DNA from 3 places in the Streptomyces sp. NRRL F-5650 genome. Region 3 is predicted to be linked to each of the others. Evidence: riboswitches for the same ligand, from Rfam matches in the RefSeq annotation. Region 3 holds a riboswitch; each other region holds the start of a gene.

Region 1 (6,987 bases), on a different contig from region 3:
TGTACAGCAGTCTCGAGCCCTGTGCCCGCCGGGCCTCCCGGCCCGCGCCCTGTGCCCGGCTGATCCTGGACGCCGGGGTGCGCCGTGTCGTCACGGCCTGGCGGGAGCCGGACACCTTCGTGACGGAGCCGGACGGCAGCGGGGTGCTCGCCGCCGGGGGCGCCGACGTCGTCGTACTGCCCGCGTTCGAGGCCCGGGCCACGGCACCGAACCGGCATCTGGAGCGGTAGGAGGCCCCCGCGGGGATACCGATGTGCATTCCGGTCCCGGGATGACGTACAGTGGTGCACACAACGACGCGGGGTGGAGCAGCTCGGTAGCTCGCTGGGCTCATAACCCAGAGGTCGCAGGTTCAAATCCTGTCCCCGCTACTGAAGGCCGAGGGCCGGAATCCGAAAGGGTTCCGGCCCTCGGTGCGTTCCTCGGTGCGTTCTCCTCTCCGGCGCCTCCGTCATCCGGTCGGCCCCCCACCGCTCGCCGCCCGCCCCCGCTCCCGGAAACCTGGACTCCTGGACGGCAAGCGGCAAGCGGCACGCGGACGTGCGGGGTGGCGGGAGACGAGTGGTGCGGCCAGGTGACGTGGACGACGAGGGAGCGGTCGCCAGAGCCGGCGGCCGGCTCCCCGGTGATCCCGCCCCCGACCCCGGCCTCGGCGACGACGAGCCGCCCGCCGGGCCGCCGCCGCGCCGCCGGGCCGGGTTCCGGCGGGCCTTCGTGCTCGCGCTCCCCGTCCTGCTGATCGCCGTCGCCATCCTGTACGACATCCTCACCCCGAGATACTTCACCGCCGGCCCCCTCTACGCGGCCGCGCCCCTGATCGCCGCTCCGGTCTACTCGCGGCGCGGCACGGTGCTCACGGGCGTCACCGTCGTCGTCGCGGTCATCGGGCTGCAGCTCGCCAAGGGCGTCATCCGCTACGTCGACTCCCTCACCGAGCTGATCACCATCGCGACGGTCGCCGTGCTCGCCGTCCTGGTGAACGGCTTCGTCCGGCGCGCCGGCGCACGCCTCGTCTCCGTCCGTGAGATCGCCGAGGCCGCCCAGCGCGCCGTGCTGCCCGAACCCGCCGAGCGCATCGCCGGTTTCGAGATCGCCGTCTGCTACGAGGCCGCGCAGGCCGACGCCTTCATCGGCGGCGACCTGTACGCGGTGCAGGACAGCGCCCGCGGCGTCCGGCTCATCGTCGGCGACGTGCGGGGCAAGGGCATGGGCGCGGTGGCCGCCGTCGCCGTCGTGATCGGCGCCTTCCGCGAGGCCGCCGAGCAGGAGGCGACGCTGGAGGCGGTGGCGCAGCGTCTGGAGCGGGCCCTGGCGCGCGAGGGCACCCGGCGGGACGGACTGGACGCCTTCGAGGGCTTCACCACCGCGATCCTCGCCGAACTCCCGCACGGCGACGGGACCGTACGCATCGTCAACCGCGGCCACCCGCCGCCCCTGATGCTGCACGCCGACGGCAGCGTCGGCCCGCTGCCCGCCCGCGAGTCGGCGCTGCCGCTCGGCATGGGCGAGCTGGGGGTGTGGCCCGACCGGGCGGAGGAGGCCGACTTCCCCGGTGGGGCCACGCTGCTGCTCTACACCGACGGACTGACCGAAGCCCGGGACGCCAAGGGCGAGTTCTACGATCCGCAGGCGCGGCTGGCGGGCCGTGCCTTCCGGGATCCGGCGGCGCTGCTCGACGCCCTCGCCGAGGACGTGCGCAGGCACTCGGGGGGCGGCATGGCGGACGACATGGCGCTGCTCGCCGTGCGCCGGCCCCGGCGCGGGGACCAAGATCAATGTCACGAGCCGTGACGGCCCGGTCCCCCTCCGCATAACAACTGACACACCGTCAGAACGCAGTGGCGTGAAGAGGAATACTGAGGGGCGGTCAACTCGCCCGGGTTTCACCGGTCGTGAGGTGTATGTACCGGCCGTTTCCGTTAATGATCAAGCGGAATGGCTTGGAATCCGAGCCCCCCGTCTATTAACGTTCGATAACGCAGCGCGGTCGTCCCAGCCGTCACAGAAGGCGGCTCCGTGCGCACGCGCCGAATCCCGCAAGGGAACCGGGGAACCATCACATTGGGGTGAATCGGGCGTGTGGCGCCGTGGAAACACGGTCGGCACACACCCGTAGGAGACCTTCCTGCTCCGAACCCGTCAGCTAACCCGGTAGGCGGAAGGAAGGAAAGGAGTACGCCCACGTGGCGTCCAACCGGCCTGCCCCCGAGGCCCCGTTCGTACCCACCGGGCACGGCACCGACACCTTCGGCTACGACGCCCCCCGCGCCGAAGAGGGTCCCTGGGAGGAGTGGAACCCCACCGCGGAGTCCATCCGCCCCGTGCGCGGCCGGCACCGCGTCGCCAAGCAGCGCGGCGGACTCGCCCGCAGCTCCACCGTCCTCGGCGTCGGTGTCATAGCCGCAGTCGGCGCGGGCGGCATGGCCAGCGCGCAGACCGGCAAGCCGCCGGTCTCCATCTCCCTGCCCGACCTGCCGAACGTCGGCTCGCTGATGCCCGGCGGCGAGGAGCCGGAGCCCGAGGGTTCCGCCACCCCGCTCAGCGGCATCACCCAGGCCGTCGCCGCGGACACCTCGCAGAACACGGACGCCGCCGGCGCCGGTGAGTCGCTGCGGGCCCGGATCATGGCGCAGGCCGAGCAGCAGCAGGCCCAGGTCGAGACCAAGGCCGCCGCCGAAGCCCAGGCCGCCGCCGAGAAGAAGGCCGCGGAAGCAGCGGCCAAGGCCGCCAAGGAGGCCGAGGAGAAGGCCGCCGCCGCCAAGAAGAAGGCGGAGGAGGAAGCCGCGAAGAAGGCCGAGGCCGAGCGGCTCGCGAAGCTGGCCAAGCAGTTCACGCTGCCGACCTCCTCGTACACGATCTCCTCCACCTTCAACCAGGCCGGCTCCCTGTGGTCCTCCGGCCACCACACCGGCCTCGACTTCGCCGCCCCCACGGGCACCCTGCTCAAGGCGGTGCACAGCGGCACCATCACGTCGGCCGGCTGGGACGGGTCCTACGGCTACAAGACCGTGCTCACCCTCGACGACGGCACCGAACTCTGGTACGCGCACCAGTCGTCCATCAACGTCAGCGTCGGCCAGAAGGTCACCACCGGTGACGTCATCGGCCGCGTCGGCGCCACCGGCAACGTGACCGGCGCCCACCTCCACCTCGAGGTCCACACCGCCGACGGCTCGGGCATCGACCCGATGGCCTGGCTGCAGAGCAAGGGCCTCACCCCCTGACCCACCCCTGGGCGCCCGCTGAACCCCGGCGGTCCTGACGGCCAACCCCCCGACGTCAGGGCTGCCGGTTTGCGGGATCTTTGCGCGCCTGCCGGAATGCCGCGCTCCGCCACGGTCGTTGACCCTTTACATGACTTCTCTGCGCAAGCTCGGCTCCTCCGACCTCGAGGTCTTCCCCCTGGCCCTCGGCGGCAACGTCTTCGGCTGGACCGCCGACGAAGCCACCTCCTTCGCCGTCCTCGACGCCTACACGGCGGCGGGCGGCAACTTCGTCGACACCGCCGACTCCTACTCCGCCTGGGTCGACGGCAACAGCGGCGGCGAGTCCGAGACCGTCCTCGGCAAGTGGCTCGCGGCCCGCGGCAACCGTGACGACGTGGTCCTCGCCACCAAGGTCAGCCAGCACCCCGAGTACCCGGGCCTGTCCGCCGCGAACATCAAGGCCGCGGCCGACGCCTCGCTGCGCCGCCTGGGCACCGACCACATCGACCTGTACTACACGCACTTCGACAAGCCCGAGGTGCCGGTCGAGGAGATCGTCGGCGCCCTCGACGAGCTGGTGAAGGCCGGGAAGGTGCGGTACATCGCCGCCTCCAACATCTCCGCCGAACGGCTCGCGGCGTCCCTGGAGTTCTCCGAGCGCGAGGGCCTGGCCCGGTACGTCGCCCTCCAGCCGCACTACAACCTGGTCTCCCGGGACACCTACGAGGGCGAGCTGCGCGACCTCGCCGAGCGGGCCGGTCTCGCCGCCGTGCCGTACTACGCCCTCGCGGCCGGGTTCCTCACCGGCAAGTACCGGCCCGGCACCGCCGTGGACAGTCCGCGGGCGGGCGGTGCGGCCAAGCACCTGGAGACGGAGCGCGGGCGCCGGGTGCTGGCCGCCCTGGACGAGATCGCCGAGGCCCACGACGCCCCCGTCGCCACGGTGGCGCTCGCCTGGCTGGCCGCCCGGCCGACGGTGGCGGCGCCGATCGCCTCCGCGCGCACGGTGGAGCAGCTCCCGGCGCTGCTGGGCGTGGCCGAGCTGCGCCTGACGGCGGACGAGGTCGAACGGCTCACGCGGGCGTCCGCCTGAGCGCCGCGCCCGCACCGTCCTAGGGGCGGTGCGGGCGCGGCGGTGGATACGGCGCGTACGGCGCGTGCTGAGGGTACGGCGCCTGCGGGTACGTCGCCTGTGGGGGGCGGGGCGCGTACGGGCCGTGCGGCGACGGCACGTACGGCCCGTACGCCACGTATCCGGGCCCGGGCCCGTATCCGTACCCGTGTGCCCACGGCGGCACCGGCCGCGGTGCGGGAGGTGCGGTGGCCCGGGCCGCGTACTCCAGTGCCGGGCGGGCCACGCCCCGCAGGTGCCACAGGGCGTCCAGCAGTTGCCGCTCCCGCACGGTGAAGCCGGCGCCCGCCCTGCCCCGGCGCCCGCGCTGCCGCAGGAAGGCCACCGAGGTCGCGCAGGCCTCGTACCGCGCCACCGCCCGCGCCGCCTCCTTCCCGGCGTGGCGGCGGGCGTACTGCCGGGCGACGCGGCGGGCCCGCATCGAGCCGAGCGCGTACGGCTCGGCCGGCGTCAGCCATCCGGCGGCGACGTAGGCGGGCAGCTCGGTGCGCACGGTGCGCAGTTCGCGTTGCCGGGACCAGATGACCAGCCAGGTCAGCAGGCCGAAGGCCGGGACCATGAACGCGGCGTACACGGCGAAGAAGCCGTAGTCGCCGAACGCGGCCGAGCCGTTCCACAGGGCGTGCATGCCCATCGCGAGCAGCAGTCCGGCCAGGGGGAGCAGGGACCGGCGCAGGTGGTGCCGGCCCGTGGAGAGCGCGGCGGCGCCGAAGCCGATGCCGGTGAGCACGGTGAACAGGGGATGCGCGAAGGGCGACATCACGACGCGGACGAAGAAGGTCGCCGCGGTGACGGAGGCGATGCCGCTGTCGCCGGTGAGCTGGTCGGTGCCGAAGGCGTTGCCCAGGTAGAGGATGTTCTCGGTGAAGGCGAAGCCGGTGGCCGTGATCCCGGCGACGACCACGCCGTCGACGATGCCGTTGAAGTCCCGTCTGCGGAAGAGGAAGACCAGGAGGGCGGCGGCGGCCTTGGCGGACTCCTCGACGACCGGGGCTATGACCGTAGCGCCCAGGGTGTCGGCGCTCGCCGGGTCGGCGGTGGCGGTCGCTATCCAGCGGGTGGCGAAGCTGTTGGCGACGATCGCTATCAGCGCCGCCGCACAGGCACCCCAGGCGAAGCAGAACACCAGGTTCCGCCAGGGTCCGGGGTCGACCCGGTCCAGCCAGCGGAACGCCGCCACGAGCAGCGGTACGGGCAGGACGGCCAGGCCGAGTCCCACGAGGAAGCCCCGCGTGCCGGTCTGTTCGCGCACCAGGGCCAGGATCACCAGGCCGGAGAGCGCGAGCAGGGTGATCAGCGCGCCGTAACGCACCCAGGGGCGCTGCCACCAGTGCGTATGCCGGTGCGGAGGGATCGGACACGGGGGACAGGTGGCCACGGCATGGACCCTAACCGGTGGGGGACTGCTACAGCTCCTCGTGCGGTACGCGACGGAAGAGCAGGTCGTTCACCACATGACCCTTGTCCAGCCCCTGCCCCTCGAAACGGGTCAGCGGCCGGTGCCCGGGGCGCGGCGCGAATCCGCCGCCGGGCACGGTGTTCTCGAAGTCGGGGTGCGCGGTGAGCACGTCGAGCATCTGCTCGGCGTACGGCTCCCAGTCGGTGGCGCAGTGCACCACGGCCCCCGGTGCCAGCCGCGTCGCGGCCAGGGTCAGGAACTCCGGCTGGATCAGCCGGCGCTTGTGGTGGCGCTTCTTCGGCCACGGGTCGGGGAAGTAGACGCGCAGCCCGGCGAGGGAGCCGGGGGCGAGCATCTCGCGCAGGAGGATGATCGCGTCGCCGTTGCCCACCCGGACGTTGGACAGGCCCTTGCGCTCCGCGAGGGCGAGCAGGTTGCCCTGGCCAGGGGTGTGGACGTCGACGGCGAGGATGTTGGTGTCCGGGTCGGCGGCGGCCATCTCGGCGGTGGCCTCGCCCATGCCGAAGCCGATCTCCAGGACGACGGGGCGGGCGTTGCCGAACAGCTCGGGAAGGTCGATCACCCGCTGTCCGTCGATGTCCAGCCCCCACCGGGACCACAGCCGCTGCAGCGCGTCCGCCTGCCCGGTCGTCACCCGGCTGCGCCGGGGCTGGAAGCTGCGGATCCGCCGCTCGAAGTGCGACCCGGCGGGATCGGCCTTCGGCCCGTCGGGGAAACGGGGCTCGCCCTTGGCGCGGGAGGGGGGCTGAGAACTCCCGGCCGAGGCCGGGGGAGCGGCTTCGGCCTCGGGGGTGTGGTGGGTGTCAGACACAATGCGTCGATTTTAGTCCCCCGCACGCGGTTGCGAGGTCATGTCAGTGTAGTTAGAGTCTATAACCGTATCGATAGAGCGAAGCATTCATTGCGCGCGAGGGAGAGTTGCCGTGATTCACCACCACATCCGTCTTGCCATGCGCCCCGACGCACCCGGGGACAAGGTCGACGAGGCGCTCGAGCTGCTCCGCAGGATGGGGCGTGAGATCGACGCCGTCGCGTATGGGGCGGTCGGGCGGGACGTGGGCGGTGACTTCGACTACGGAGCGATGTTCGCGGTCGAGGACATCGAGGCCTACCGGGCGTACATGCACGCCCCGCTGCACCGGCAGGTCGACGAGATCGGGCTGCCGCTGGTGCGGAACATGGTCTCGTACGACCTGATCGACGACGAGGACCCGTACACGGGCGAACTC
Region 2 (6,987 bases), on a different contig from region 3:
CCGCGCGCAGCCGACGCCGCGTGCGGTGGGCGGTGACGGTGGTCGCGCCCTGCCCGGCGTGGTCTCGGATGCGGTCGGTGGGCGGCATGGCTGGAACCATACATATGCGGCTCTGTCAGTGGTGTTGCTGGAATGTTGCGCCACCTGGGGCTCCGCCGGGTACCGCGATGAGCTGCGGTTTTCCGGGAATTGGGCCAGATCTGCCACCGGTGGGGCAGGGGTCCGGCGAGGGTCGCGCCCGGCGTCCGCGGAGCACCGCCGTCCCCACCCGCCGCCGCCCCAGCGGCGGCACGACTGCCCGCAACCGCAGCCGCAGCCGTATCCGCTGGGGGAGCCGCAGCCGCGCACCCGGGTCAGGCCAGTGCGGTCAGCCCCGGGGCGAAGGTGATCAGGAGGGGGAGCAGGGGGACCAGGGCCGCTGTCGCCGTGGTCAGGGCTCTGTGGCGGCGGGGCAGGCGCGGCCGGGGCTCCAGGAGGCGGTCGACCCGTTCGCCCAGGAGACGGTGGCTGGAGGCGCAGGACAGGACCCCGCGGTGCTGGTTCAGCTCGATCAGGGCCAGCGCGGTGGTCAGGTGGCCGCAGCGCCGGGACGCGGTGTCGTCGGCCGACAGTTCGACCAGGCGGTGGGTCTGGTCGCAGAAGTGGGCGAAGAGCGGGACGCTCGGGAAGCCGGTGGCCAGCGCGGTGGACAGGTGCAGCAGCCAGTCGTGGCGGGCCCGGGCGTGACCGCGCTCATGGGTGAGGACGGCGTCGAGCTGGTGGTCGGTGAGCCGGTGCAGGGCGCCGGTGGTGACGATGAGCTGGGGCGGGCTGCCGGGCATCCACCAGGCGTCCGGGTACTCGTCCTCCAGGACCAGCAGGGGGCCGCGGGCGGCGGGGAGCCCGGCGGGCAGGTCGGGGGCGCGTTCGCGCAGGTGGGCGCGGGAGCGGGCACGCCGACGACGGGCCTCGACGAGTTCGCGGGCGAGCATCGCGGTCGTCCAGGCGGCACCACCCGCCAGCACCAGGGTGAGGACGGCTGCCCAGACCGGTCCGGCGGAGAGGTTGTACGCCGCGGTCACCGCGGGCGGCGCCGGGGCGAAGAGCTGGGCGCGGACGGTGCCGAAGACGGCCGTGGCGCCGAGCACGAGCGCCGTCAGACAGCAGAGCAGCACGGTCGCGACCAGGCACTGCCACACCCACAGCGCGACCACGGGATCCCGCTCGGGCCACGCCGAACGGGTCAGCGCGCGGGGCACCGGGACCGCGGCGGTCACGGCGACGACGAACAGCAGGAGCAGGCAGACGGTCATGCCACTGGCTCCGGATCCTGGTCGAAGGATGGGCGGCTCTGGCTGTACAGGGGCTGTGCGGGGGCTGTGCTGTGCGGAGTCGGACGGTGCGCCGTGCCCCGGACCGCCCCGGCCCGCGGCGCACACCGCCCGACGCCAGTATGACGGGGCCGGGCGGTGCGAGTCAGGTGCCGGAGGCCACCGGATACGAAATCCGGGCCGTGCGGCGCTGCGTCGCACGGCCCCACGCCCTATGGCCCTATGGCCCTATGGCCCTATGGCCCTACGCCCGTGCGGCGGACGCACGACCGCACGACCGCACGACCACACGGCCGCACGGCCGCCGCACGGCCTACGCGCGTCCCGTCGGACTCCCGTCGGACTCCCGCCCCCCGGTGTGAGGCTTCCGTCGGGCGTGCGACGGACGTCCGTCAGGACTCCCGGCCGCCGGTCACCCGGCCGGTGACGTCGCCCAGCCCCACCCGGACGCCGCCCGGTCCCGGTGCCCATGCCGAGAGGGTCACCACGTCGCCGTCCTCCAGGAACGCCCGCTTGCCGTCGGGGAGTTCCAGCGGCTCGCGGCCGTTCCAGGTCAGCTCCAGCAGCGACCCCCGTTCCCGCTCGGCGGGCCCGCTCACCGTGCCCGAGCCGTAGAGGTCGCCGGTGCGCAGCGAGGCGCCGTTGACCGTCATGTGGGCCAACTGCTGGGCAGCCGTCCAGTACATGGTGGAGAACGGCGGCTCGGAGACGACGTGGCCGTTGACGGCGACGGAGATCCGCAGGTCGTAGCCGCCGGGTTCGTCGTGGCCGCCGTCGGTGTCGTCCAGGTAGGGCAGCAGCGGGTGCGTGCGCTCGGGCGGGGCCACCCTCGCCTCCTCCAGGGCGTCCAGCGGGGTGATCCACGCAGACACCGACGTGGCGAAGGACTTGCCGAGGAAGGGGCCGAGGGGGACGTACTCCCAGGCCTGGATGTCGCGCGCCGACCAGTCGTTGAGCAGGCACAGCCCGAAGACGTGCTCGCGGAAGTCGCCGAGCGCCACCGGGCTGCCGAGTTCCGACGGCACGCCCACGACGAAGCCGACCTCGGCCTCGATGTCGAGCCGGACGGACGGGCCGAAGACGGGAGCGGCGTCGGACGGCGCCTTGCGCTGCCCCGACGGGCGGACGACGTCCGTGCCGGAGACGACGACCGTGCCGGAGCGTCCGTGGTAGCCGATCGGGAGGTGTTTCCAGTTCGGGGTGAGGGAGTCGGCGGCGTCGGGGCGGAAGATCTGGCCGACGTTCCTGGCGTGGTTCTCGGAGGCGTAGAAGTCGACGTAGTCGGCGACTTCGAAGGGCAGGTGCAGGGTCACCGACGACAGCGGGTGGAAGAGGGGTTCGAGGGTCTCGCGGTGGGAGGGCACCGTCAGCCACGCCGTCAGCGCCCGCCGCACGTCCGACCAGGCCGTGCGCCCGGCGGCCAGCAGGGGGTTGAGGGTGGGCCGCGCGAGCAGGGACGCGTACGGCGAGCCGAGCGCGTGGGCCGCCGCGCCCGCGTCGAGGACGTGGTCGCCGAGCCGGACGCCCACCGTCCGCTCCCGTGAGCCGGGGATCGAGAACACGCCGTACGGAAGGTTGTGCGGGCCGAAGGGGTCGCCCTCGGGGACATCGAAGGGGGGCATCGGGTGCTGCCTCGCTTTCGTGCTCGCCATGTGCGCCGTGCGCGCTGTGTGTCGTGCGGGCCACGTTACGGGTGAGGCACCGGTCTTGGGCAGTGCGACCGGAGGGGGCGCCCCGGCGTGGCCGCAGGCGGCGCGCGGCGTGGCCGGTGAGCGGCGCCCGGGCCCCCGCGGCGCCGCTCACCGGCGCGGAAGCCCGGAGTGGCTCAGCCGATGATGTGTCAGGTTGTGTGCACGATCGGGCGTCCGCGTGCATCCGCGGCCGGGTTCGAAGGCACTCGCTACGTCCTCGTTCGGAAGCGGTCGCGGGTGAGTCCGAAGGGTGCGGTGTCCGTATTCTCTGATCATGGACCGCACCACGTATTCCCTAGTCGCCACCGACCTGGACGGCACGCTGCTCCGCGGCGACGACACCGTCTCCGACCGGTCGCTGGCCGCGCTGGCGCGGGTCGCCGGGGCGGGTGCGCGGCACCTGGTGGTGACGGGCCGGCCGGCCCCCCGGGTGCGTTCCCTGCTCGACCGCCTCGGCTGCACGGGGCTCGCGGTCTGCGGGCAGGGCGCGCAGGTGTACGACGCCGGCGCCCACCGCATGCTGTGGTCCGTCACCCTGGACCGGGAACTGGCCGAGACCGCGCTCGGCAAGATCGAGGCGGAGGTGGGCCAGGTGTCCGCCGCCGTCGACCAGGACGGCGTCGGGGGGCTGACCCTCATCGAGCCGGGCTACCTGATGCCCCACCCCACTCTGCCCGCGGTGCGCGTCGAGCGGCGCGAGGAGCTGTGGTCCACGCCGATCAGCAAGGTGCTGCTGCGCCACCCCGAGCTGACCGACGACGAGTTGGCGGCGACGGCGCGCGCGGTGGTCGGTTCCCTCGCGACGGTCACCATGTCGGGGCCCGGCACGGTCGAACTCCAGTCGTGCGGCATCACCAAGGCGACCGGTCTGGCGCTGGCCGCCGAGCACCTCGGCCTGGAGCGGCGGCGGACGATCGCCTTCGGAGACATGCCCAACGACATTCCCATGTTCCAGTGGGCGGCCCACGGCGTCGCCATGGCCGACGCCCACCCGGAACTCAAGGCGGTGGCCGACGAGGTCACCACGACGAACGAGGACGACGGCGTGGCCGTCGTCCTCGAGCGGATCTTCGGTGTCTCCTAGCCGCGCTGCCGCGGCGTCTCCCGGCCGCGATGCCGCGGCGGCGCGGCTCAGTACGCGCTGAAGACGTTGTCCATCGAGCCGTAGCGGTCGGCCGCGTAGTTGCAGGCGGCGGTGATGTTGGCGACCGGGTCGTACGGGTCCCAGGAGGTGCCGGGCACGTGGTACGCCTGGAAGGTCGGGTCGATCACCTGGAGCAGGCCCTTGGACGGGGTGCCGTTGACGGCGTTGATGTCCCAGTTGTTGATGGCGTACGGGTTGCCGGAGGACTCCCGCATGATGTTGCGGTGGATGCCGTCGTAGGTCCCGGGGATGCCGTGCTGCGCCATGATGGCGAGCGACTCGCGGATCCAGCCGTCGAGGTTGTTCGGGTACGTCGTCGTCGCCGTGGCGGCGGTGGTGGCGGCCGCCGGGGCGGCGGAGGCGGTGGTGGCGCCGATGAGCGGCAGCGCGAGCACCGCGGCACCGGTGCCGGCCACGGCGAGCTTGCGGGCGAGGCGGCCCGTGCGGGCGTGACGGTTCAGACCGTTGGCAGACATGCTGTGTCCCTCTCCTTACGCCTGCGAGGTGAGCTGTCGGGTTCGGGCGGGGAGGTGCCCGGCCGCGCCCTGACGGGTACGGCTTCACCCCGAGCCGCCCCGGTGGTGACCGGTGCGGCGACTTACCTTGGGTCCCCCGCTCCTGCCGGCGAGTGTGTTGGGTGGATGACGGTGCGACGGGCGGTGGCAGGATTCGGCGTCCGCCCGACAGGCCGGGAACGTATGCGAGAGCACATGTCCGGAACAAGTGCAGGAATCACCCAACGTGCTAGTTGACCTTGGTCTGGGCCGTTTGAGGCTCTTGATCGTTTGCGGTTGCCAAGCCTCAACTGGCTTGTGGGGCAAAGGGAGGGCACAGGTTGCGGCGAGGTTGTCCGCAGGCGGGCCGGAGTGAGCCAACTCACTGGACTCAACAAGCGCGGCAAAACGGGCATTAAGCGCAATCATTCCCCAATCGGCCGCGGGTCGGGAGGGCTTCGGGTGTCGGGCGCGGGAGAGGGGGAAGTGGGGTGTGGAGTGCGACCGCGGGTGGGCCCGTGGGTGCCGGTCGGCGGCAGTGGTGCGGGGTGTGGGCGCGCATGTCGATCGGGTGACGTTCCGGGGGTGCGTGCCGTTGTGGGAAGTGGTGGGATCTTGGACGGCGGCTTCCGGCCCGCTCGTCCTGTCCGGCCCGCTCGTCCCCTCCGGGGGTGCCGCCCGTCCGGGGTCCCGTCCGTCCGGTCCGGGGTCCGGCTCGTCCGTCTGGCGATATCGATCAAAATCTGCTCATATCACCTGATCAAAAACATACCGTTCATGATCTGATTCCGACCGGCCTGTAACGGTGGGCGCTAGCGGTGATCGAAACGTGACCGGATACGCTGACTTGAGTGGTGGCAGCGACCTATCGACAAACCAGGTAATCGCCAGTAGACACCAGCAGACAGGAGACCCCTCGTGACCGTCGTCGGGCCGTTCGGGCTGAGCGTGCGGGACCAGGCTCTGGAAGCCGATGTCCAGGCCGGATTGGTTGCTGTCGAGGAAGGGTTGCTTGAGGCAACCAAAAGCGAGGTGCCGTTCATCACGGAGGCCGCCCAGCACCTGGTGCGGGCCGGCGGCAAACGGTTCCGGCCGCTGCTGGTGATGCTCTCGGCCCAGTTCGGCGACCCCTACGCCCCGGGGATCGTGCCCTCGGCCGTGGTCGTGGAGCTGACCCACCTCGCCACGCTGTATCACGACGACGTGATGGACGAGGCCGCCGTGCGGCGCGGGGTGCCCAGCGCGAACACCCGCTGGGGCAACTCGGTCGCGGTCCTCACCGGCGACTTCCTCTTCGCCCGCGCCTCGCAGATCCTCGCCGACCTCGGACCCGAGGCCGTCCGTGTCCAGGCCCTCGCGTTCGAGCGGCTGGTCACCGGCCAGATCCTGGAGACGGCGGGACCGCAGGACGGCCGCGACCCGGTCGACCACTACCTGGACGTCCTGGGCGGCAAGACCGGCTCGCTGGTGGCGGTCTCCTGCCGTTTCGGCGCGATGATGTCCGGCGCCGACGAGACGGTGGTCGACGTGCTCACCCAGTACGGCGAGCGGCTCGGTGTCGCCTTCCAGCTCGCCGACGACGTCCTGGACATCGCCTCCGACTCCGACGAGTCCGGCAAGACGCCCGGCACGGACCTGCGCGAGGGCATCCCCACCCTGCCCGTACTGCGGCTGCGCGAGCGGGCGGCCCGGCTGGGGCTCGCCGAGGACGTCGCCCTGTGCGAGCTGCTCGACTCCGACCTGAGCGACGACGCCCGGCACGCCGAGGCGCTGCGCCTGCTGCGCGCCCACCCCGCACTGGAGCAGGCGCGCAAGGACACCGTCCGGTACGCCAAGGAGGCCCGCGCCGCGCTGGCCCCGCTGCGGGAGTGCGACGCGAAGGCCGCGCTGGTGGAGCTGTGCGACGCGGTGGTGCACCGCGCCGGGTGACCGCCGCCCCCGCCCGCATCGTGTCGCCCGCCCCGCCCCGCGTCGCACGCCCCCTCCGTGCCGTCCGCCGAGTGCCGTATCCCGCCCCCTACGGGCCGGAGGAGCCGTCGCCCGTCCGTGTCATCCCGCAGGAGTAGGCGGAGTTGAGCCCGCGGTCTGACGCCTGCGCGGCGGTGATTTGGTCAGATGGACACCACGGAACACACCAATCCTCACCGATTCGGGTGAGAATGGCGGCTCACGGGAACGAGTGCGAGGTCGCGAGACAGCCGCCGCCGACGACGGAGGTAGGGCACACATGGCACCGATCGATTCCGACGACAACACGACCGCGGGGGAGGGCGAGGAGCTGCGCGCCGGACGGCGCAAGGCCGCGCGGTACGTCGTCCCGGTCGCGGTGATGGGGGTGGCGGCCGCGA
Region 3 (6,987 bases):
AGGGCGCCGGCGGCTCGCTCAACGGCACCACCAGTTTCGAGCGGACCAACTACTTCGAGACCATGCCCGCCCACCAGTTGGAGCTCGCGCTCTGGCTGGAGGCCGACCGCATGGGCTCCCTGCTGGCCGCCCTGGACGAGGAGTCCATGGAGAACCAGCGGGACGTCGTCAAGAACGAACGCCGCCAGCGCTACGACAACGTCCCCTACGGCACGGCCTTCGAGAAGCTGACCGCCCTCGCCTACCCGGAGGGCCACCCCTACCACCACACGCCGATCGGCTCGATGGCCGACCTGGACGCGGCCACCCTGGAGGACGCGCGCGCGTTCTTCCGCACCTACTACGCGCCGAACAACGCGGTGCTGTCGGTCGTCGGCGACATCGACCCCGAGCAGACGCTCGCCTGGATCGAGAAGTACTTCGGCTCCATCCCCTCGCACGACGGCAAGCAGCCTCCCCGGGACGGCTCGCTGCCCGACGTCATGGGCGAGCAGGTCCGCGAGGTCGTCGAGGAGGAGGTCCCGGCCCGCGCCCTGATGGCGGCCTACCGCCTGCCGGAGGACGGCACGCGCGCGTGCGACGCGGCCGACCTGGCCCTCACCGTGCTGGGCGGCGGCGAGTCGTCCCGCCTCTACAACCGGCTCGTACGCCGCGACCGCACGGCCGTGGCGGCCGGGTTCGGGCTGCTGCGGCTCGCCGGGGCGCCCTCCCTGGGGTGGCTGGACGTGAAGACCTCCGGTGACGTCGAGGTGCCGGTCATCGAGGCCGCCGTCGACGAGGAGCTGGCCCGGTTCGCCGAAGAGGGGCCCACGGCCGAGGAGATGGAGCGCGCCCAGGCCCAGTTGGAGCGCGAGTGGCTGGACCGCCTGGGCACCGTCGCCGGCCGCGCCGACGAACTGTGCCGGTACGCCGTCCTGTTCGGCGACCCGCAGCTCGCCCTGACCGCCGTGCAGCGGGTGCTGGAGGTGACCGCGGAGGAGGTCCAGGAGGTCGCCAAGGCCCGCCTGCGCCCCGACAACCGCGCGGTGCTCGTCTACGAGCCCACCGCCCCGGCCGGCGAGACCGAGGCCGACGAGACCAGCGTCACCGTTCCGGTGACCGACGCCACCGACGAGAACGAGGAGGCGGCCAAGTGACCGAGCTCGCCACCATGGACTTCCACGCACAGCCGCAGGCCGGCGAGCCCAAGCCCTGGGCGTTCCCCGCCCCCGAGCGCGGCAGCCTGGGCAACGGCCTCACCGTGCTGCGGTGCCACCGCCCCGGCCAGCAGGTCGTCGCCGTCGAGGTGCTCCTGGACGCACCGCTGGACGCCGAGCCGGCCGGACTCGACGGCGTCGCCACCATCATGGCGCGCGCCTTCTCCGAGGGCACCGACAAGCACTCCGCCGAGGAGTTCGCCGCCGAGCTGGAGCGCTGCGGTGCCACCCTCGACGCGCACGCCGACCACCCCGGCGTCCGGCTGAGCCTGGAGGTGCCCGCCTCGCGCCTCGCCAAGGGCCTCGGCCTGCTCGCCGACGCCCTCAGGGCGCCCGCCTTCGCCGACGGCGAGGTCGAACGGCTGGTACGCAACCGGCTCGACGAGATCCCGCACGAGCTGGCCAATCCCTCCCGCCGTGCCGCGAAGGAGCTCTACAAGGAGCTGTTCCCGGCCGACTCGCGCATGTCCCGCCCGCGCCAGGGCACCGAGGAGACGGTCGCGGCGGTCGACTCGGCCGCCGTACGCGCCTTCTACGAGCGGCACGTCCGCCCCGCCACGGCCACCGCCGTGGTCGTCGGCGACCTCACCGGCGTCGAGCTGGACGTGCTGCTCGGCGAGACCCTGGGCGCCTGGACCGGTGCGGCCGCCGAGCCGCGCCCCGTGCCCCCGGTGACCGCCGACGACCGGGGCCGGGTCGTCATCGTCGACCGTCCCGGCGCCGTCCAGACGCAGTTGCTGATCGGCCGCACCGGCGCCGACCGGCACGACCGCGTCTGGCCCGCGCAGGTCCTCGGCACCTACTGCCTCGGCGGCACCCTCACCTCGCGCCTGGACCGCGTCCTGCGCGAGGAGAAGGGCTACACCTACGGCGTCCGGGCGTTCGGCCAGGTCCTGCGGTCCGCGCCGGACGGCACGGGCGCCGCGATGCTCGCCATCAGCGGCTCCGTAGACACCCCCAACACCGGTCCCGCCCTGGAGGACCTGTGGACCGTGCTGCGCAAGCTCGCCGCGGAGGGGCTCACCGACGCCGAGCGCGACGTGGCCGTGCAGAACCTGGTGGGCGTGGCTCCGCTCAAGTACGAGACGGCGGCAGCCGTGGCGGACACGCTCGCCGACCAGGTCGAGCAGCACCTGCCCGACGACTTCCAGGCCACGCTCTACCGCCAACTGGCCGCCACGGGCACCGTGGAGGCCACGGCGGCGGTCGTGAACGCCTTCCCGGTGGACCGCCTCGTGACGGTCCTCGTGGGCGACGCGGCGCAGATCAAGGAGCCCGTCGAGGCCCTCGGCATCGGTGAAGTCACCGTGGTGGCGGCCGAGTAGCGGGCACGCGCGCGCGGCGGCCCTGTGACCGGAGTGTCACCAGGGCCGCCGTTTGTCCGGATTGGGGGAGTGGTTGCCCGTCTGCCCTGTGGCGTGCGCTACAAAAAGCCTGTTGCGTTTGAGGATTGAACGCAGCCGCGTTTAGCGTCGTCCGGGCTGTTCGTCAGGCAGTGCGCCGCACCCGCGGCACCGGACAGTCATCGCCGAGTCCCCGTACGGCGCGAGCCAGGGGAGCCGGGGACCCACCGCAGTCCCTGGGGTGAATCGGACGCCCGCGCGCAGCGAGGGGGTCCGTAGGAGACCTTCCACCTCCGAACCCGTCAGCTAACCCGGTAGGCGAGAGGGAAGGAAAGGACAAGCCTCTACATGGCGTTCACGCGCGCCACCGGGAAGCACCGCCGCCCCAGCCGGGCGCACCGCACCACCGCCCGCGCCGCGGGAGTCGCGGCCCTCGCCACCACCGGCGTCGTCGGCACCCTCGCCGCTCCGGCGCTCGCCGCCGAGCCCGAGGTGGAGCAGAGCGGACTCACTCCGGTCGTCACCATCGGCGACTCCATAGCCGACGAGGTCGATGCCCAGGCCGTCGCCCAGAAGCAGGCGGCCGTGGACGCCGCCGCCCGTGAGGCGGCCAGGGAAGCGGCCCGCGAGCGGGCGGCCGAGGCGGCCAAGGAGGCGCGCGAGGCCAAGGAGCGCGCCGCGCGGGAGGCGGAACGCAAACGCCTGAACACCTTCGTCGCGCCGATCACCGCCTCCTACGTCTCCACCGCGTACCAGGCCGGCAGCTCCCTGTGGTCCTCGGGCAGCCACACCGGCATCGACTTCCACGCCTCCAGCGGCACGTCCGTGCACGCGGTCGGCGTCGGCACCGTGGTGGAGGCCGGCTGGGGCGGGTCGTACGGCAACCAGGTCGTGATCAGGATGCACGACGGTACGTACACGCAGTACGGGCACCTGTCCTCCATCGGCGTCTCGGTCGGCCAGTCGGTCGAGCCGGGCCAGCAGATCGGCCTCTCCGGCGCCACCGGCAACGTCACCGGACCCCACCTGCACTTCGAGGCCCGTACCAGCCCCGAGTACGGCTCGGACATGGACCCCGTCGCCTATCTCCGCTCCCACGGCGTGAGCGTCTGACGGCCGCATTCGAAAAGCCCCGGCTCCTGGAGTCGGGGCTTTTCGCATTCCTATTCGCTTGATTGGCCTAGAGTCACTGGACATGCGTCCATCGTCGACGTTTCAGGGATCCAGACGGAGGTCGGTCATGCGTATTCCGGCGCATTCTGTGTGCACGGCGATCCGGGACGACATAGTCGCCGGCGTCCACGGTCGCGGCAGCCGGCTCACCGAGGAGATCCTCGCCCGCCGTTACGGCGTCTCGCGCGTCCCCGTGCGTGAGGCCCTGCGCACGCTGGAGGCGGAGGGCTTCGTGGTGACCCGGCGGCACGCGGGCGCCTGCGTCGCGGAGCCCACCGAGCAGGAGGCCGCCGACCTGCTGGAGACCCGAGCGCTCCTGGAGCCGCTCGCCGCCTCGCGGGCCGCCCGGCGGCGCACCGAGGCCCACCTCAGGGTGCTGCGCGGCCTGGTCCGGCTGGGGCAGGAACGGGCCAGGCACGGCACCGGCGAGGACCTGCGACCGCTGGGCGGCTGGTTCCACGAGACCCTCGCCCGGTCGGCCGGCAGCCCTTCCCTGGCGGCGCTGCTGACCCAGCTGCGCCACAAGATCGCCTGGATGTACGTCCAGGACGTCCCGGCCGGGCCGGTGAAGTACTGGGCGGAGTACGGCGCGATCGTCGACGCGGTGGCCCGGGGCGACAGTGAACGGGCGCGGGCGCTCATGACGCTGCACACCGAACGGTCGGCGTCGGCGTACCGGCTGCGATTCGCCTCCGGTGGCGGGCGGACGGAGCGCGTGAGGAATGCGCAACACCGCGTAAACACGGCGGGTCTCCCGAAGTAACACGAGTGCCGTAGAAAAGGGCCGGGGAATTCAGGGCTGTTCCGGGCTGCTTTTCTTTCGGTCGGAAGGGAAAAGAAGAAAGGCCCGTCCGGTGGTTCCGGCGGGCCTTTCGTGCTGCTGTCCGTCACGCTCAGACGGTCTCGGGAAGCTCCTCGAGCCCCTCGGCGACCAGCTTCGCCAGCCGGTCCAGGGCGGCCTCGGCACCCTCGGCGTCGGAGGCGAGGACGATCTCCTCGCCGCCCTGGGCGCCGAGACCGAGGACGGCCAGCATGGAGGCCGCGTTGACGGGGGACCCGTCGGCCTTGGCGATCGTCACCGGGACGCCTGTGGCCGTGGCGGCTCGGACGAAGATGGAGGCGGGGCGGGCGTGGAGACCCTCGGCCCAGCCGACGTTGACGCGGCGCTCAGCCATGTGATGCTGCCCTTCAGGTGTTCAGAGCGGTCAGGTTGTCTAGACCAGTCTTGTCTAGACCAGTTTCCCACATTGTGAAGCGGGCCCGGGACGACCGCGTACGCCGTCCCGTGCGATGCCCGGACCGCGGCCTCGGTCCGGTCTTCCGTTGTCCACAGACTGCCCCGCGCCGTTGTCGTACGCGAGCCGTAGTCTGGGCCCCATGCAGACCTCGTCGGACCGGCACGAGTACCCCGCCCACTGGGAAGCCGACGTGGTGCTGCGCGACGGCGGCACCGCGCGCATCCGCCCCATCACCGTTGATGACGCCGAGCGCCTGGTCAGCTTCTACGAGCAGGTCTCCGACGAGTCGAAGTACTACCGCTTCTTCGCGCCGTACCCTCGCCTGTCCGCCAAGGACGTCCACCGCTTCACGCACCACGACTTTGTGGACCGGGTGGGACTCGCGGCCACCATCGGCGGCGAGTTCATCGCCACCGTACGCTACGACCGGATCGGCCCCGGCGGAACACCCGCCGCCGCCCCGGCCGACGAGGCCGAGGTCGCCTTCCTCGTCCAGGACGCCCACCAGGGGCGCGGCGTCGCCTCCGCACTCCTGGAGCACATCGCCGCCGTCGCCCGCGAGCGCGGCATCCGCCGCTTCGCCGCCGAGGTGCTGCCCGCCAACACCAAGATGATCAAAGTCTTCATGGATGCCGGGTACACCCAGAAGCGGAGCTTCGAGGACGGCGTGGTCCGCCTGGAATTCGGCCTCGAACCCACCGACCGCTCGCTCGCCGTGCAGTACGCCCGCGAGCACCGCGCGGAGGCCCGTTCCGTCCAGCGGCTGCTGCAGCCCGGCTCGGTCGCGGTCGTCGGCACCGGCCGCGCGCCGGGCGGCGTCGGCCGCAGCATCCTCGGCAACGTCCGGGACGCCGGCTACACCGGCCGCCTGTACGCCGTGAACAGGGCCTTCCCCGAGGACCAGAAAGAACTGGACGGGGTACCGGCGTGCCGCTCCGTGCGCGACATCGACGGCTCCGTGGACCTCGCCGTCGTCACCGTGCCCGCCGCGCACGTCCCCGACGTCGTCGCCGAGTGCGGCGAGCACGGCGTGCAGGGACTCGTGGTGATCTCCGCCGGCTACGCCGACAGCGGCCCCGAGGGACGCGAACGCCAGCGCGCCCTCGTGCGCCAGGCGCGCTCGTACGGCATGCGGATCATCGGGCCCAACGCCTTCGGGATCATCAACACCTCGCCCGACGTGCGCCTCAACGCCTCCCTCGCCCCCGAGATGCCGCGCCCCGGCCGGATCGGCCTGTTCGCGCAGTCCGGCGCCATCGGCATCGCCCTGCTGTCCCGCCTGCACCGGCGCGGCGGCGGCGTCACCGGCCACACCGGCGTCTCCACCTTCGTCTCCTCCGGCAACCGCGCCGACGTCTCGGGCAACGACGTCCTCCAGTACTGGTACGACGACCCGGACACCGACGTCGCCCTCATGTACCTGGAGTCCATCGGCAACCCGCGCAAGTTCACCCGCCTGGCGCGGCGCACCGCGGCCGCCAAGCCGCTGGTCGTGGTGCAGGGCGCCCGGCACGGCGGCGTGGCACCCCAGGGGCACGCCGTACGGGCGACACGGCTGCCGCACGCGACGGTCTCCGCGCTGCTGCGCCAGGCCGGCGTGATCCGGGTCGACACGATCACGGAGCTGGTCGACGCCGGGCTGCTGCTCGCCCGCCAGCCGCTGCCCGCCGGTCCGAGGGTCGCCGTCCTGGGCAACTCCGAGTCCCTGGGACTGCTCACCTACGACGCGTGCCTGTCCGAGGGACTGCGCCCGCAGCCCCCGCTGGACCTGACGACCGCCGCCTCGGCCGACGACTTCCACGCGGCCCTGTCCCGGGCCCTGGCCGACGACACCTGCGACGCCGTCGTGGTGACCGCCATCCCCACGGTGGGGGAGGGAGCGGCCGGGGACGCCGCGCTGGCCGAGGCGCTGCGCTCGGCGGCGGCCGCGGTCCCCACCAAGCCGGTCCTCGTGGTCCACGTGGAGCTCGGCGGCCTCGCGGAGGCCCTGTCCGCGGCGGCGAGCACGGCACCGCAGGCCGCCCCGGACCGTGCCGA

Evidence for each region. Region 3 has a riboswitch for cyclic di-AMP ahead of IG88_RS0110050 (M23 family metallopeptidase). Riboswitches for the same ligand answer to the same signal wherever they lie in the genome.
Region 1: another riboswitch for cyclic di-AMP. It lies ahead of IG88_RS0134735 (M23 family metallopeptidase); the one in region 3 lies ahead of IG88_RS0110050 (M23 family metallopeptidase).
Region 2: another riboswitch for cyclic di-AMP. It lies ahead of IG88_RS0119220 (transglycosylase SLT domain-containing protein); the one in region 3 lies ahead of IG88_RS0110050 (M23 family metallopeptidase).

What each region holds. Positions count from the first base shown of each region.
Region 1 covers NZ_JOGV01000061.1:59,553-66,539, forward strand. The annotation lists gene IG88_RS0134720 (dihydrofolate reductase family protein) at 1-230, shown strand, start outside; tRNA gene IG88_RS0134725 (tRNA-Met) at 298-371, shown strand; gene IG88_RS0134730 (PP2C family protein-serine/threonine phosphatase) at 580-1,791, shown strand; cyclic di-AMP (ydaO/yuaA leader) riboswitch at 2,016-2,172, shown strand; gene IG88_RS0134735 (M23 family metallopeptidase) at 2,184-3,224, shown strand; gene IG88_RS0134740 (aldo/keto reductase) at 3,355-4,299, shown strand; gene IG88_RS0134745 (PrsW family intramembrane metalloprotease) at 4,319-5,716, opposite strand; gene trmB (tRNA (guanosine(46)-N7)-methyltransferase TrmB) at 5,745-6,569, opposite strand; gene IG88_RS0134755 (Dabb family protein) at 6,682-6,987, shown strand, end outside.
Region 2 covers NZ_JOGV01000019.1:93,225-100,211, forward strand. The annotation lists gene IG88_RS0119200 (GntR family transcriptional regulator) at 1-88, opposite strand, end outside; gene IG88_RS0119205 (M56 family metallopeptidase) at 354-1,292, opposite strand; gene fahA (fumarylacetoacetase) at 1,703-2,932, opposite strand; gene IG88_RS0119215 (HAD family hydrolase) at 3,276-4,085, shown strand; gene IG88_RS0119220 (transglycosylase SLT domain-containing protein) at 4,133-4,621, opposite strand; cyclic di-AMP (ydaO/yuaA leader) riboswitch at 4,626-4,782, opposite strand; gene IG88_RS0119225 (polyprenyl synthetase family protein) at 5,558-6,568, shown strand; gene IG88_RS0119230 (LolA family protein) at 6,867-6,987, shown strand, end outside.
Region 3 covers NZ_JOGV01000008.1:55,314-62,300, reverse strand. The annotation lists gene IG88_RS0110060 (M16 family metallopeptidase) at 1-1,136, shown strand, start outside; gene IG88_RS0110055 (M16 family metallopeptidase) at 1,133-2,521, shown strand; cyclic di-AMP (ydaO/yuaA leader) riboswitch at 2,713-2,875, shown strand; gene IG88_RS0110050 (M23 family metallopeptidase) at 2,888-3,652, shown strand; gene IG88_RS0110045 (GntR family transcriptional regulator) at 3,780-4,475, shown strand; gene IG88_RS0110040 (HPr family phosphocarrier protein) at 4,606-4,887, opposite strand; gene IG88_RS0110035 (bifunctional GNAT family N-acetyltransferase/acetate--CoA ligase family protein) at 5,090-6,987, shown strand, end outside.